2 regions of the Pelosinus baikalensis genome follow, and region 2 is predicted to be linked to the other one. Evidence: a T-box and tRNA genes for the amino acid it is inferred to sense, from the RefSeq annotation. Region 2 holds a T-box; the other holds one or more tRNA genes.
The links. A T-box is a leader RNA that pairs with one kind of tRNA and senses whether it is charged. The one in region 2 lies ahead of serS (serine--tRNA ligase), so its partner is inferred to be a tRNA-Ser.
Positions count from the first base shown of each region.

Region 1: it encodes a tRNA-Ser, which carries the amino acid that the T-box ahead of serS (serine--tRNA ligase) is inferred to sense. The anticodon was not compared.

Region 1 is NZ_JAJHJB010000019.1:93,330-101,506, forward strand. It holds gene LMF89_RS14375 (HD-GYP domain-containing protein) at 280-1,311, shown strand; gene LMF89_RS14380 (MurR/RpiR family transcriptional regulator) at 1,623-2,486, opposite strand; gene LMF89_RS14385 (GntT/GntP/DsdX family permease) at 2,918-3,253, shown strand; gene LMF89_RS14390 (hypothetical protein) at 3,307-3,432, shown strand; gene LMF89_RS14395 (gluconokinase) at 3,542-5,083, shown strand; tRNA gene LMF89_RS14400 (tRNA-Ser) at 5,281-5,370, shown strand; RNA gene ffs (signal recognition particle sRNA large type) at 5,405-5,613, shown strand; gene dnaX (DNA polymerase III subunit gamma/tau) at 5,786-7,516, shown strand; gene LMF89_RS14415 (YbaB/EbfC family nucleoid-associated protein) at 7,520-7,846, shown strand; gene recR (recombination mediator RecR) at 7,850-8,177, shown strand, end outside.
Region 2 is NZ_JAJHJB010000009.1:63,792-71,968, reverse strand. It holds gene LMF89_RS08730 (class I SAM-dependent methyltransferase) at 232-1,101, opposite strand; gene map (type I methionyl aminopeptidase) at 1,396-2,148, shown strand; gene ftsH (ATP-dependent zinc metalloprotease FtsH) at 2,310-4,121, shown strand; gene LMF89_RS08715 (HIT family protein) at 4,413-4,892, shown strand; T-box leader at 5,114-5,320, shown strand; gene serS (serine--tRNA ligase) at 5,383-6,657, shown strand; gene LMF89_RS08705 (MarR family winged helix-turn-helix transcriptional regulator) at 6,924-7,349, shown strand; gene LMF89_RS08700 (tartrate dehydrogenase) at 7,454-8,177, shown strand, end outside.

The DNA of each region.
Region 1 (8,177 bases), on a different contig from region 2:
GCACGGTTGTGTATTAACTGCCCAGTAAAAAATGTACCTGAGCAATAGAGCTAGAGTCTCGATTGTTCAGGTACATTTTTTTCTATTTGCTTATTCAGATGTTTTAAGTATTTTGCTTTATCTTCCGATATAACTAGTAGAATTAACAGGTAACATGTTTATCGTAGGAGGAGGATTCTTATACAAAGTGTAACGATAGATGAAATTCAGCCAGGCATGTACTTATCAAAACCGCTCATGTCAGCTGATGGTACAGTTTTGCTCCATGAGGGCATCGTTATGAAGGAACGGTACATTGAGTATCTTCGAAATAAAGGCTTCACCTCTCTCTTTGTAGGTGAACCGCAAATTCAAGAGATCATCGCCCTGGAGGAAGATTTTTATGGTTCTAAATACAAAAAGGAAGCCATTGGTGCTGCGCGAGATGCAATTCATCACTTTAGTGTAGGCAAAGGCGTAAACCTCAATAAAGTAAAAAGCCTTGTCAGTGAATGGATTAATCAGCTCGGCGAGAAGCCGGAGAACATGATGAACCTTCTGGATATACGCCGTAAAAAGGGGTATATGTTCTCTCATGCCGTCAATACTTGCATTTTGTCAATTATGACGGGTATTGCTATGGGATATGATGCTAAACAGTTAGATGAGCTGGGGCTCGCTGCGATACTTCATGATGTTGGCAAAATAAAATTTTCAAAGAACGTAGCACGGCAGTTTCCCGGTTATTTGACAAGACGTGAAAAAGAAGAGTACAAGCGGCATCCGTTTTACTCTTTGGAGATCCTGCGGAGAAATAATACAGTATCTGTCAATGTTCTTAACGCCTGCTTTCAGCATCACGAACGCTGGAATGGCAGTGGTTACCCCATGGGTCTTAAAGGGGACTCTATTTCTGAATATGCCCAAATTATTAGTATTGCTGATGTCTATGAGCGTTTGATCGTGGGGATGCCACATCGCCTGCCGACGCCTGTGTATTATGCAGCTGCGATTTTAAGTAAAGCTGCAGGAGAGTATTTTAATCCGGTCATTGTTGACAAGTTTAACCAGAATGTTGCCATCTATCCGATTGGAAAGACGGTGCGGCTAAACAATCAGCAAAGTGGTGTAATTCTTGGTGTTGATCTAAAGAATAAAACTACGCCAGTTGTCCGCATTACGTCCAGTCAAGATGAGCAGGACATCGATCGAATTGTTGAACTTGATCTAATAAAAACGCCTGAACTTTTCATCGTCGATTTTGAAGAAATACCTCCAAGTTATTCGCAAGTTCATGCTGATCAGGCATATATTTCTCACATCAAAGAGTAGCAGGCATATCTTCAGCTACTCTTTTCTGACAGACTTATAATGGATATACCAATTTTAAAATTGCATCGTATGCAAAAAAGACGAAAACCTCCAATCCATCTTTAGCAATGAGATGAATTGGAGATTTTTCATAATTATTGATGATTGGAATAGATACTATTGATTTCAGCTTAGATAGTTAGTAGCAAAGATAAAAAAAATAATTTCGCTTGCAAATGACTCTTTATGGTTCCTTTTATCTTATTGCCACTCTGGTCTGCAACTTCTTTTTACAAGTCGAAGCTTTTCCTAGATCGGCTGAGAATGCTGTATTATATTTTACGTTTGGCAATTGACTTACGTACCTTGTTCATATTTTCGATGATTGTATCCTGTTGGCGGAGAAGCGATCCAATGTATAAAACATCGACAATGGCCAGGTGAATTAAGCGTGAGGCCATAGCTTCTGAACGGTAATTGATTTCTCTGCCCATACCATGAAGTGAAATATCGGCCAATTGGCTGAGAGGTGATCGTATATAACTAGTAATTGCAATGGTGGTAACATGATTGCTTTTTGCCATAGCAACAGCATCTAGTATATCACGATTAGCGCCAGTATGAGATACCGCAATAACTAAATCACCAGGTTGGAGCAAAGTGGCTGATGCGATTTGTAGATGTGGGTCAGAGTAAGCCCTTACGGAAATACCAAAGCGCATAAAACGGTGCTCAATGTCGGAAGCGATTACTGCCGATCCGCCTGAGCCGTAAACATCAATCCGACGTGTGTTGGTGATCGCTTGGATCGCATTTTCAATTGCTTCTTCGTCAATGATCTTAAGGGTATCTTGCAGACCTTCATTTATGCCTAAGAAAATCTTGTTAGTCATATTTCTGATGGAATCGGTAGGATCAACTTCTTTATAGACGGATTCTAAGGGAGTATATAAATCCCCGGCAAGGGCAATCTTCAATTCTTGGTACCCCGAAAAACCTAATTTTTTGCAAAGACGAAAAACAGTTGCTTCTGCATTCTTCGCAGCTTCCGCTAATTCCGTGATGGTCATATGTATGACTTCAGAAGGATTTTCCAGAATATAAGTTGCAGTTTTTTGTTCGGTCTTAGTTAAATCATTAAAACCACTGCGTATACGCGGTAAGCATGAATTCAAGGTGCTTTCCGTTCTTTCCATTTCTTAACCTCCAACCTTTGTGAGAAGAGAAAATTGGATTTTTATGTATCAATATTGTATCAGACACCTTAAAACCATGCAAGTTTGCTATTTGGTATAGTAATTCTTTTAATAAAAACTTGCAGAATTTTTTTTGAGATATTGCCTTTCCCCAAAAAAGAGTATATTATAATAAGTGAAAATATTTTTCAACAATTACATAAATTCAGATAATGAATTTCAGAAGATATATTATCTGATGTCTACCTCGTGGCCCACTTCTTCTATCAAGTTAAAAATGAGGGCCCGCGAAGGACTAAGTCCGGCAGCTATATGACTAAGATTCGGTGGACTTAAGAGATGAATCAAGCCTTTTTATAGAAGTTTGAATTTTCCCATTATAGTAGTGGTCCCATATATGAAATTATCAGCTAAAGGTATTTATATCCTTGATGATTGTTTCCTTTTTCGTTGGATTATCTACGGGAATGCTTCTTGATAAAATCGTTGCATCTATCCAGGCTGGTCTGGGTAATACATTAAGATTCATTGCAATTGTATTAGGCTTGGGAACCATGCTTGGTAAGTTAATGGAAGAATCGGGTGCTGCTGAACGGGTAGCACGTACGCTGATTAATCGCTTTGGTGAGAAAAATGTGCATTGGGCAATGATGTTTGTTGCTTTTATTGTTGGTTTGCCAACGGCTATCTTAGCTGGGCCTGTTTTTGCTACGTTTATTAGTAAAAAGATAAAAATTGCGCCGCCTCAAAGCATGACAAATACGTAAAAATTGGTCGTACTGATGAGGAGTTACCTGGGTTTGGCATTACGATCATTACGATTCTTTTTCCCGTATTTTTAATGCTGCTGTCAACTTTTGCTGATATTTATTTGGAAAAGGGTACTACTGCTCGTGGTTTTCTAAAGTATAAAAAGGCAAGATTGATTGCTTGTGTTACTCTTTAAGTGATTGTACATGAACAAGAAAGAAATGATCAAACCATTAGTTTGGATCATTTCTTTCTACTACTACTATATAGAAGATAAATGTGTTATAAAAGGGGAGGTTGTTAATATGAATACACAAAAGATTATTGGTGTAGATATTGGCACAACCGGTTGCCGAGCCGTTATATATCAGCAAGATGGTACGACGGTTGGCAGTAAATCTGTAGAATATCCATTATATACACCACAAGCTGCCTGGGCTGAACAAGATGCAGAAGAGATATTGCAAGGGGTGTTAGTCGTATTAAAAGAAGTTATCGCTGAGGCAAGATTAGCTCCCCATGATATTGCAGGAGTATGTTTTAGTTCTGTTATGCATAGCATGATTCCTGTAGATGCTGCTGGTCATCCTCTAGATCGTATGCAAACATGGGCTGATTCCCGTGGGCAGGACTACATTGAAAAAATAAAAGCATCTCATGATGCCGACTCTATATATTTTAAAACGGGTTGCCCAATTCATCCTATGTATCCTTTGTTTAAAATGATTTGGTTAAAAAATGAAAGAGCGGAGATTTTTTCTCGTGCGGTTAAGTTTATTGGAATTAAAGAATATATCTGTCATCACTTACTAGGCAAATATCTGGTAGATGAATCCATTGCATCTGCTACGGCTGTTTACAATATTCATGCTCGCACGTGGGATAAAGACTTACTTGATATGGTAGGAATTACAGCAGATAAATTATCAGAGATACTGCCTACCACTCATATTGAAAGGAGTATCAAACCGGAGATTGCTGCTATGCTAGGTTTAGCACCAGATACTGCTATCATTTTGGGCGCTAGTGATGGGGTTTTATCTACCTTAGGTTCAGGTGCTGTCAATCCTGGTCAAGTTACAGCTATGATTGGTACTAGTGGTGCTGTACGGATGATCACTAACAAACCACAGGCTGATGAAAAACAACGCACCTGGTGCTATAATTTAGCTGGTGATACCTGGGTTTTAGGTGGTGCACTTAGCAACGGTGGTGTAGCATTTCGGTGGGCTCGGGATAAATTTGCGACAACAGAACAGCGTGTTGCTGCAAATTTAGGGCTTGATACTTATGAAATTTTAGGTCGCTATGCAGAGCAAAAGCCTGCGGGTTGTGAGGGTTTAATTATGTTGCCTCATTTCTCTGGAGAACGGGCACCTTATTACAATGCCAATTCTCGAGGAGTATTATTTGGTCTTAACCTTAATCATGGTAAACGCCACTTGATTCGAGCAACGCTAGAAGGAATTATTTATGGGATGTTTAGTATTTTTAAATCCTTAGAAGAAGTTGCAGGAGCAGTAAATGAAATCCGGGTTGGGGGTAGCTTTACTCGTTCAAAAGTATGGGTTCAGATCATGGCAGATGTTTTTGGCCGAACCATTCATGTTCCCGGAGAACCAGAAGGATCAGCTTTTGGTGCTGCAGTTTTGGGTATGTATGCTTTAGGCATAATTGGTGACCTTAAAGAAGTGGAAAAGTTTATTACAATAAAAGAAACGTACAATCCTAATGAAGACAATAAAGAAATTTACCAGAAACTCTTTGGTATTTATGAAAGAATATACTGGAACCTGCAAAAGGAATATGAAGAAATAGCTGAAATTCAACGTAATTGGAAAAAATGAAGGCTGAGTAAAATGAGTTGAATTCTCTTTGTAAAAATAGTGTATAGTAGGCTCCTAGGGGTCTACAATACACTACTAAGAGTAATACCATCCATTGGGATTTTAATCCTTACATATTCTTGTTGACAATATTGTTGAGAAATGATATTATATTTCTTGCAGTCAAGTAATATAAATTTGACTGGTGTAAACACCTTGGAGAGATGTCCGAGCGGTTGAAGGAGCACGCCTGGAAAGCGTGTGTACGGGAAACTGTACCGAGGGTTCGAATCCCTCTCTCTCCGCCATAAAATTTTAATAGGGATGTCAGTAAGTACTGATAGTTGTTGGCGTAAAATTTAATATTTTAGCCATTTATTTATTTTAGAGTGGGGCCACAGCAAAAGTTGGGTCTTACGCAATGGGAACTCATGAACCCCGTCAGATCCGGAAGGAAGCAGCGGTAAGTGATAATTTTTATGTGCCGTGAGGTTGCCTGACTTTTGTTGTGGCCCGACGCTAAAATGATGAATGCAACCTAAGAAGCAACCAGATTTCTGGTTGCTTCTTAGTGTATTCTATGGAAGAAATGATCAGAGTGTTAGCCGCTCTTGACTTTACAACGATAGAAAAGCGAGCCTAACTGTAGTTTGCTCATCAAAGAAAAAGGGAAAGCTACTTTCGTGTAGAATACCATAAATGTTGTAAGGAGGTGTTGGGTAGATGGCTTATGTTGCGTTGTACCGCCAGTGGCGCCCACAGGATTTTGAAAATCTAGTAGGACAAAAGCATATTAGTGTTACTTTGAAAAATGCAATTGTATCGGGGAAAATTGCCCATGCTTATTTATTTTCGGGACCACGAGGTACAGGAAAAACAAGTACTGCCAAGATTTTGGCGAAATCTTTGAATTGCATACATGGTCCGACACCTGAGCCTTGTAATGTGTGCTTAAATTGTCAGTCGATTAATACTGGAACCTCTATGGATGTATTTGAAATTGATGCTGCCTCTAATCGGGGGATTGATGAAATTCGCGAACTTCGGGAGACTGTTAAGTTTGCGCCTGTAGATGGTCGGTATAAGGTATATATCATCGATGAAGTACATATGTTAACAACTGAGGCGTTTAATGCACTATTAAAGACATTAGAAGAACCGCCTGCCCATGTAGTGTTTATTCTGGCCACGACGGAAGCGCATAAAATTCCAGCGACAATTCATTCGCGTTGTCAACGTTATGATTTTAGACGTATCGATGCTGAAGCAATAGAAGGTCGCTTAACTGCAGTTGTTCAGCACGAAGGGCTAAATGTAGCACCAGATGCATTAAAGTTGATTGCTTCTCATGCAGATGGAGGGCTTCGGGATGCTCTAAGTATTCTTGACCAATGTACTACCATGGAAAATGGGATAATTACTGCAGAGAAGGTTCGACAATTATTAGGTCTTATCGGCCATGAGTGGGTATGGAGTATTACCGAAGCGTTGGCGGAACGTGATTTTAAAGCGGTATTGATGGCATTAGGAGAATTAATTGCACTAGGTAAAGAAGTACGTCAGATACTCTTAGAAGTGGCTTTATATATGAGAAGTATCATGCTATTCAAAGCTGCTCCTGATATTGATAGCATTGAATTATATGGAGATGATCGAAATGTATTAGCCAAGCATGGAGAACAGTTTAAGCATGATGAATTAATTGATATGATCAAGATATTAAATGAAGGTGCCAATGATGCAAAATGGGCGCCTGAGCCTCGAATTACAGCAGAGATGACCCTGTTGTCCCTTTGCCGTCGTTCAGCACAAGCAGATATGGCGAACTTGCTGGAACGAATAGCAATATTAGAAGAGAAAGTATCGGGGCAGTCCTTCCCACGAATAGAGCCCCCAATTATAAAACAAGTAGAAACTGTGCGTCCCCCTACCCCGGTAAAGCCGGTTGTTGTTCAACCCGTGAGTCCAAAGTCGATAGAAAAAGTTGAGGTAAAGCAGGAAATATCCCATGAGCAACCACAGACAGAACCCGTTGTGAGTAGCAGCTCGTCATCAAGCGATGTAAAAGAGATTTGGGACAATGTCCTTAAAGAATTGGTGGCAAGTGGTAAGCGTTCTGTACATGCCTGTGTTTCTCAAGGGAAATTGATAAGCTTGGATGATAAACAGGCTATTGTGCAGTTTGCAGCTGCTTTTCCTAAGGAACGTACTGAAAAAGAAGATTATCGAATTATGATAGAAAAAGTATTAACCCAATTTTGTGGAAAAACAGTGCAACTTTGTTGTATACTGGGAAGTGCAGCGGTAGCCCCAAAGGCAGCTGCTCTACCGCCTAAGGAGAAGCCGGTCACGACTGCACCGCCGCTGGAAGAAGAAGTTCACCCGGCTTTGCGTCAGGCTATACATATGTTTGGTGGTAAGGTTATAAAAAAAGAAGAATACAAGGGGGATTAAGATATGTTTGGGAATATGGGAAACATGGCTGGTATGATGAAGAAAATGCAAAAGCTGCAAGGTGAAATGAGTAAAATGCAAGAAGAACTTAAAACGCGTACCTTGGAAGCTACCGCAGGTGGCGGCGCAATAAAAGTAGTTATTACTGGTGAAAAACAAATTCAATCTTTGAAAATTGATCCCAGCGTAGTGGATGCAGAAGACATGGAGATGCTGGAAGACTTGGTGACAGCAGCCGTCAATGAGGCTATTAAAAAAGTCGACGATATGATGGCTCAAGAAATGGGAAAACTCACTGGTGGTATGAATCTGCCTTCTGGTTTATTTTAAACGATGCAATATATAGCACCATTGGCGAAATTGATAGAGCAGTTTCGCGCACTGCCGGGAATCGGTTCTAAATCAGCTGCACGTTTAGCGTATCATGTTTTAGAGATGGATAAATCTCGAGCAGAAAGCTTAGCTCAGGCGATTATAGAGGCCAAAGAGAAAATTGGTTATTGTGATGTTTGTTTTAATTTAACAGATTGTAATCCTTGTTCTATTTGTCGGGATGCTGGACGGGACGTCAGCATCGTGTGCGTGATGGAAGAACCGCGGGATGTAGCTGCTGTGGAACGTACGCGAGAATATCGCGGCAGGTATCATGTATTGCATGGAC
Region 2 (8,177 bases):
TGTCGATTGGCTGAGGATACTAGGAATCATTTGTATATTCTTTTTTCATAATACGAGATTCTTTGATCTTATGGATTGGGAAGTGAAAAATAAAGAGACCTTTCTAGAACCTACCATCTTTGTAATGTTCATTAGCTTCTGGATCAGGTAAGTGTAGAAGGGAAAAACTGAAATAGCTTGATGAAACTAATATTTGACCGAATTTAACCTCTGCCAATGATGTGACAGAGGTTAAATTCTTTTTGCATAGGCGATCCTCTCGATTTTTGATACAGCCAATTTTCTATTTAGAGGCTTTAAATAGTTTTCTTGATAATAGGAAGCTCCAATATCCTCGACTAGTGTAAGATGAAATGGCGTTAGAAAATCAGTTAAACCTAATGGATCAAGTCCAAAAATCCAAGGGTGAGATTTTGACTCGAAATAGTTCAACACGTTATCTGCTCCCGGTATATCGGAGGTCTGATCGATGATACTCTTCAAAATGTATGAAAAGACTACTACACTTCCCGATGAGGCTTTTGAAATAAATTCGAGCGTACTTACTACACCTTCTTTAGAAAGATAGGGAGTAACTCCTTCCCAGATAAAGAAAATCGGTTTTGAGAAGTCTAGTTGTTGAACGTTCAATACTTCATCTAGAGTTTGATGATTAAAGTCAATGGAGGTAAAGGTGACATGGGGAGGTATTGCACCAAGAAATTTTTGTATCTTTTCCTTCTTTATATTTTGCATAATCGGTAAATCAACTTCAATTACCTTCATCTTGTCGATGCCTGGGATTCGATATGGTCGTGTGTCTAAGCCGGCTCCCAATATAACGATCTGGTCAATGTCATTTGTCATTGCTGTTTTAAGTAAATCATCAATATATTTAGTTCTACAGATTAATGCACCAAAAGCACCTTTTGTCATGAGTTCAGAAAATAGAATTTCCATATCCCTGATGAATTTGAATTTCATCTGGAAAAGAATGATTTTACTGAAAAAGTGTTTAATAACAGGATCATGAAACAGTTGCGTTTCTTTTGGCTGGTACTGTTCAATCAATCGCATGGATGCCACTAGAAAGGCCGTTTTCCAACTTAGGTTACTGGACATCAAGTATCATCCTTTCTCTATTTAGCATAACTTATTATAGAATACTCACAAATAGACTTGGCTTAACTAATATATAGTTACGCCAAAGCTTTGTTATTCCCTTTATATGTAAGAGAATATCCCTACAAAAAACTATGAAGTATACGCCACTCCAGCAAAGTATCCATAATAAGATAGTTGACAATCTATCTTATTATGGATACTTGTGTGGAATTTTGCAGGAGTTTGTATTTTTGTGGTTGAAGAAAGGCATAATAAAGTTTTTAATCGCAGTAAAGAACTGGGGGTTTACACATGATTGTGCTAAAGAGTGAACGAGAAATTAAAATGATGCAGGAAGCAGGTGAAATTTTGGCTTCTTGTCATAAAGAGATTCAGAAAATCATTAGACCTGGTATTCGTACCTTAGAAATCAATACCTTCGTTGAAGATTATTTAGCTGCACGGAGAGCTACACCTGAGCAAAGAGGATATCGCGGATATCCCTATGCGATTTGTGCTTCTGTTAATGATGAGATTTGCCATGGGTTTCCGAATAAGAAACCACTTAGAAATGGCGATATTATAACAATTGATATGGTGGTTAATTATAATGGTGCGCTTGCTGATTCCGCTTGGAGCTATGCAGTCGGTACGATCTCAGATAAAGCACTGCATCTGCTTAAAGTCACTAAAGAGTCTTTGTATAAAGGTATTGAGCAAGCACAGATTGGTAACCGGGTGGGAGATATTGGATACGCAATTCAAACCTTTGTTGAAGAGGAAGGGTTTTCTGTTGTGAGAGATTTTACAGGGCATGGTGTCGGACCGCATATACATGAAGAGCCTTCTATCCCTCATTACGGTAAAGCTGGTAAAGGTATTCGATTAGAAGAAGGTATGGTGATAACAATAGAGCCAATGGTTAATGCTGGGGTGTGGCAATGTAAAATTGATGAGAATGAGTGGACTGCCAGAACGGTTGATGGTAAGCTTTCCGCTCAATATGAACATACGATTGCTATTACGAGTAATGGACCACTTATTTTAACGGACCAATCATGCTAATATCTGTGCCAATAGATAGTCTGGGCTGGCAGTGACTCATACAATTACAAGTTGAATCTGATTAAACCCGCGAATTTTGCGGGTTTTTAATCTTTTCCAATAAATCATAATTTCTCCCGATCATGTACATGATAATAAGAAAAGTCCAAAAGGAGGATCATATGGATAACAAACAACGAAGTTTTTCCGCAGGGTATCTTATTATCGCCATGCTGGCAACTTGGCTCTTTAACGATCTTGTTTATAAACCATTCATTATCCGCGAAACAGAGGTCAGCTACAATGTTTTCCTCCAGGATTTAAAGGAGAACAAGATTAATGAGGTTATTTTGAGTGGCGACCGTATTGTTTTTACGTTGAAAGCCACGGAAAATCAAAAAGAAACTGCCGCTAATGTTGTGGCAGTCACTGATCCAGACTTGGTGGATCGCCTGATTGCATCGGGAGTAGCTTTTTCGGCTCAAGCTCCAACGAAAAGTTTATTTTCAACCCTATTTGGATTTATTCTGCCCCTACTACCTTTATTCTTAATCTGGTACTTCATTTTTAAGCGGATGGGAGGCGGTGGGCCTAACGCCATGTCTCTGGGAAAAAGTAAAGCGCATGAGATTAACGGTGAAATGATTGGTATTAAATTCAGTGATGTCGGTGGGGTCGGCGAAGCAGAAGTTGAGTTGCGGGAAATCATTGAATACCTGAAATATCCAGAGAAGTTTAGCAAAATGGGAGCGAAGCTGCCCAAAGGGGTGCTTCTTGCCGGTTCACCTGGAACAGGAAAAACGCTTCTTGCTAAGGCGACAGCGGGAGAGGCGGAAGTTCCATTTTTCTTTCTTACCGGTTCAAGTTTTGTTGAAATGTTTGTCGGGGTAGGAGCTGCAAGGGTACGAGATCTTTTCGAACAGGCACAAAAGAAGGCTCCCTGTATTATCTTTATTGACGAAATTGATGCCATTGGACAAGCACGGACGAGTGTAGCAGGGATAGGCGGAAACAGCGAACAGGAAAATACTCTGAATCAGTTGTTGGCGGAAATGGACGGATTTGCGGCTAATTCTGGTGTGGTCATCATGGCAGCTACCAATCGACCGGAAATCCTGGATGCTGCATTGATACGACCAGGTCGTTTTGACCGACAGATTCAAGTAAATTTACCTACTGAGCCAGGTCGTCTTGAAATTCTAACCATTCATACTCGCAGCATGCCCCTTGGCGGTGATGTAAATCTCGAACGTCTCGCTAAGATAACAGCTGGTTTTTCAGGAGCGGAATTAGCCAATCTTGCCAATGAAGCTGCCTTGTTAGCCATCCGGCAAGGGACTAAGACAATTTCTATGGCTGATTTTGATTTAGCTATTGAGCGGGTTGTAGCCGGGCTGCAGCGAAAAACGCCCCTTTCCGATGCGATTCGGTCTAAGGTTTCTTATCATGAGGTCGGCCACGCACTTACTGCTTATTATCTTCCTGGAACCGATCCGGTTCACAAAATCAGCATTATCCCAACTGCAAAAGGTGCGCTGGGCTATACCATGCAGATGCCGGAAGAAGATCGCTATCTTATCGGAGAGAATGAACTTAAGGCACGCATCGCCGTAATGCTTGGCGGAAGGGCGGCAGAACTCATTATTTTTCAGGAAGCCTCTACTGGTGCTTCCAATGACCTTGAACGTGCTACAGAAATGGCACGGCGTATGATTACTGAGTTCGGAATGTCCCTAAAGCTAGGACCGGTTCGCTATGCGAATACTACAGGGACCTATCTAAGAAGTGGGATTTCAGGACGAGAGGATTTAAGTCCTGCTACCATTTTACATATCGATCAAGAAATTCATCGGTTGCTGGATGAAGCACAAAATACAGCTAAGCAGATTCTCACCGAACACATTGCTGTATTACATGAGGTTGCAACGTTTTTAAAAGAGAAGGAAGTCATTTCAGGAGATGATCTTACCCGTATTGTAACTTCGATGTCTTAATCGGGTTCCAGTAAGATAACGCAGCTATAACGGAATCACTAGTAATGGCGAAAAATCCTGCGAGATATAAATGATTGCAGGATTTTTTGTATGTAAATTGTATATATAAATGTTATAGGGTAATACGGTATTTGCTATTCGCTTGGCCCCCTCTTTATTACCAGTAGCTCGTGTTTTGATCTTGGGGGGCACTATAAAGTTGAGCAAATAATCCATTATGAAAATTGGTAAATTAAAACTATACTTATCTAAGCCAGGTAGAGTTAGGTTACTAAAAGTAAGGGATTAGGGGTGGACACTATTTGTATTACATGCCGGATTATAAATAAAGAAGTAATACCACCAGGAGGGATTATCTACAAGAACAATTTTGTTATCCTACACCATTGTTTGGATATAAATATAGGCGGGTATTTCATTCTGTCACCAGTAAGGCATGTGGAGGGGTTGGAACAATTAGAACCAGAAGAGCTATCTCAAATAGCAAACCTTTCTAAGGCAATAATTGAAGTTCTTATTAAACAAAAAGACATTGATAGGGTTTACATACTTAGTTTAGGTGAAGAAACTAGTCATTTCCACTTTCACTTATTTCCAAGGTATAAGTGGATGCTGGATTTTCCATCTGAAGATATCTGTACAAACGATAAGATCGATGGAGGCAAGCTGTTTAGTTTTATCCGGAATAAATATAAAGTAGATAAGCAAGAGCTATTTGATAATAGGCTTTTGGAAATATTAAATAGCGTTAGGGAGTGGGCAGATTTATAAAATGAGGTGAATAGCTAGGACGATTCTATTAAGAATTTTCAAGTATAGTAATTCTATCATATATAGTTTCGATATCTTTTACGATAGTGGTATTCACGAAAATTAACATTTTTCTTGCAGTAAGTATATTAGATAATTCTCAAAAATTCAGTGAATATATTCTTGAATTATTTTGCAGAATAGTATAAAATGTATTAAATTACATTTGGAAATTTTAACATGATAAGTCAATGATAGGAAATGTAATAAATGCTCTGAATAAGAGAGTTGATGTTTGGTGCAAATCAACCAGAGGATATTATGAAATCCACCCTTGAGACGTTAGTGAGGAACTAAACCGGTTGCATTGGTTATCGTGCATAAAAGTGAGTTAGAGTATTTCTAACTAAACTAGGTGGTACCACGGAAGATTACCTTTCGTCCTTGATTGTTTTTGAGGATGAAGGGTTTTTTGTTTTTTTGAATGATATTAAACAGGAGGAGAGGTAATATGCTGGATATTAACTATATAAGAAATAATTCCGACCATGTTAAAAAGGCTGTAACCGATAAGTTAATGAACACGGACATTGACCGGCTTTTGGAGTTGGACATTCAAATTAGGGAGCTAACTACATTAGTGGATTCTTTACGAGCTGAAAGGAACAGTTTGTCAAAGCAAATTCGCGATATAACGGAAAATGAAGAGTGTGCCATCGTTGAAAAGGTCAAGGCGGTCAAAGGAAAATTATTGGGTCTAGAAGGCAATCTTTCTGTAATGAAAAAAGAATTTGATGATATAATGCTGACCGTCCCCAGTGTTCCAGCAATTGAAGTGCCTATCGGTAAGGATGAGGCAGATAATGTTGAAATTAGAAAGTGGGGGGAAATGCCTAAATTTGATTTTATTCCAAAGGATCATATTCAATTGACAGAAGCTCTTGATTTGGTGGATATACCCAGGGCAGTTAAGTTTGCAGGCAGCAGAGCGTACTTCTTAAAGAATGAGGGGGTATTGTTGGAAATGGCTATATGTCGATTTGTGATAGATCGACTTGTAGCAAAAGGGTTTACTCCAATGACTGTACCTTTGATGGTTAAAGAAAGTGCAATGCGGGGAACGGGATATTTTCCTATTGGTTATGAGCAGGCGTATAAGCTCCAGGAAGATGAATTGTTTCTTATTGGTACGTCTGAGGTTGCTCTTGTTTCTTACCACCAGAACGAAATATTAAACTATGATGAGCTGCCCAAAAAGTATGCTGGATATTCGACGTGCTTTCGACGTGAAGCTGGAACATATGGTAAAGACACAAGAGGCTTATACAGGGTACACCAGTTTCAAAAGGTAGAGCAGGTTATACTTTGCAGGGCTGACGATGCGCAAGCCGAACGTCTTCACTATGAGATACTGAACAATACTGAAGAGATACTCCAAGCTCTTGAACTTCCCTATAGGGTGGCTTTGGCTTGTACGGGGGAAATCGGGATTGGTCAAGTGAGAAAACACGAGGTCGAGACGTGGATGCCTAGTAGAAATGCCTACTGTGAAACACATTCTTGTTCGACGCTTAACGACTTTCAGGCAAGACGTTCAAATATCAAGTACCGAGATAAAGATGGTATGCTTCGGTTTGCCTATACTCTTAATAATACGGGCGTTGCTTCGCCAAGGATATTGATACCGCTACTTGAAGTGAATCAGAACGAGGATGGTAGTGTAAACATTCCAAAAGTACTTAGACCGTATATGAACAATCTTGAAAAAATTGTTCCCAAGAAATAGTCTAGCTTAGAGCGTATCACTGGTAACTAGCCTGAATCCATAGTAATTAGGATTCAGGCTAGTTTTTGCTTAGGAGGGGAAGGGGGCTTTATTTATTTTTATAAGAAACTGCCATAGAATTGAGAAGAATGTAAATGGATTGCAATAAAAGTTGATATTTCAACTAAAGAATTATATAGTTATAATTAGTGAAATAATAACTCAATTTAGTAATGGGGGAATTATTTATTAACAAATTGAAAAATGAGGTCTTACGGGAAGTTGGAATGCTTGCACGCTGCATTCAGTCTATTAGTGATATAAAATTCCGAGAAATAAAATTACAAAGAGGGCAATTTATTTTCCTGACTCGTATTTGCGAGTGCCCTGGTGTTAATCTGGTTGAACTTTCTAATATATTGAAAGTGGACAAAGCAACAACAACCAAGGCGGTTCAAAAGCTGATGGATGAGAACTATGTGCGAAGAGAACGTGGTAATGATGATAAACGGATGTGGCATCTTTTTCCGTCAGCAAAAGCTAAGGAGGCTTACTCCTATATCATTCAAGAAGAGAATCAGAATATTGAAAGCTGCTTTAATGGATTTAATTTAGAGGAAAAAGAAGCCGTATTTCAATTGTTAAAGAAAATGCGTGAAAATATTGAACAGGATTGGAAAGAACTAAAGAATTTCAAAGAAGAACGAGAATAAAGATGGTATATACAATATTCAATTGGGGGAATAGCTTTGAAAATTGTTGATTTACGTAGTGATACTTCTAATAGGCTAAAACTTACTAAATAGGGGGAATTATCATGAAGACGTATAAAGTTGCCGTTATTCCTGGTGATGGAATTGGGCCAGAAGTATTGGCCGAAGGTATAAAAGTATTGAAAGAAGTGGCAAAACTAGACGGAACATTTTCATTTGATTTTGTAACCTTTCCCTGGGGCTGCGAGTACTACCTTAAACATGGGAAAATGATGGACGATGCTGGCATGGAGTGTTTGCAGGAATTTGACGCCATCTATTTAGGGGCTGTTGGTTACCCCGGCGTTCCAGATCATATTTCTCTGTGGGATTTGTTGTTAAGGATCAGAAAAGGCTTTGATCAGTATATCAATTTGCGGCCGATTCAATTGTTAAAAGGTGCGCCTTGTCCTTTAAATGGTGTCCAGCCAGGCCAAATCGATATGCTTGTCGTTCGCGAAAACAGTGAAGGAGAATATGCAGGGGCAGGCGATTGGTTATTTAAGGGCAAACCTGAGGAAGTAGTTTTACAAACTGGGGTTTTCTCGCGTAAAGGAACAGAACGTGTTATCCGTTATGCTTATGAGTTAGCCCGGAAAACAGGAAAAACACTCACGAGCATTAGTAAAGCCAATGCTTTAAATTATTCCATGGTCTTTTGGGATCAGGTATTTGTAGAAGTTAGCAAAGAATATCCGGATGTAAAAACCTATTCCTATCTGGTTGATGCAGCCAGCATGTTTTTTGTAAAAGATCCTGGGCGCTTTCAGATTGTCGTGACCTCTAATC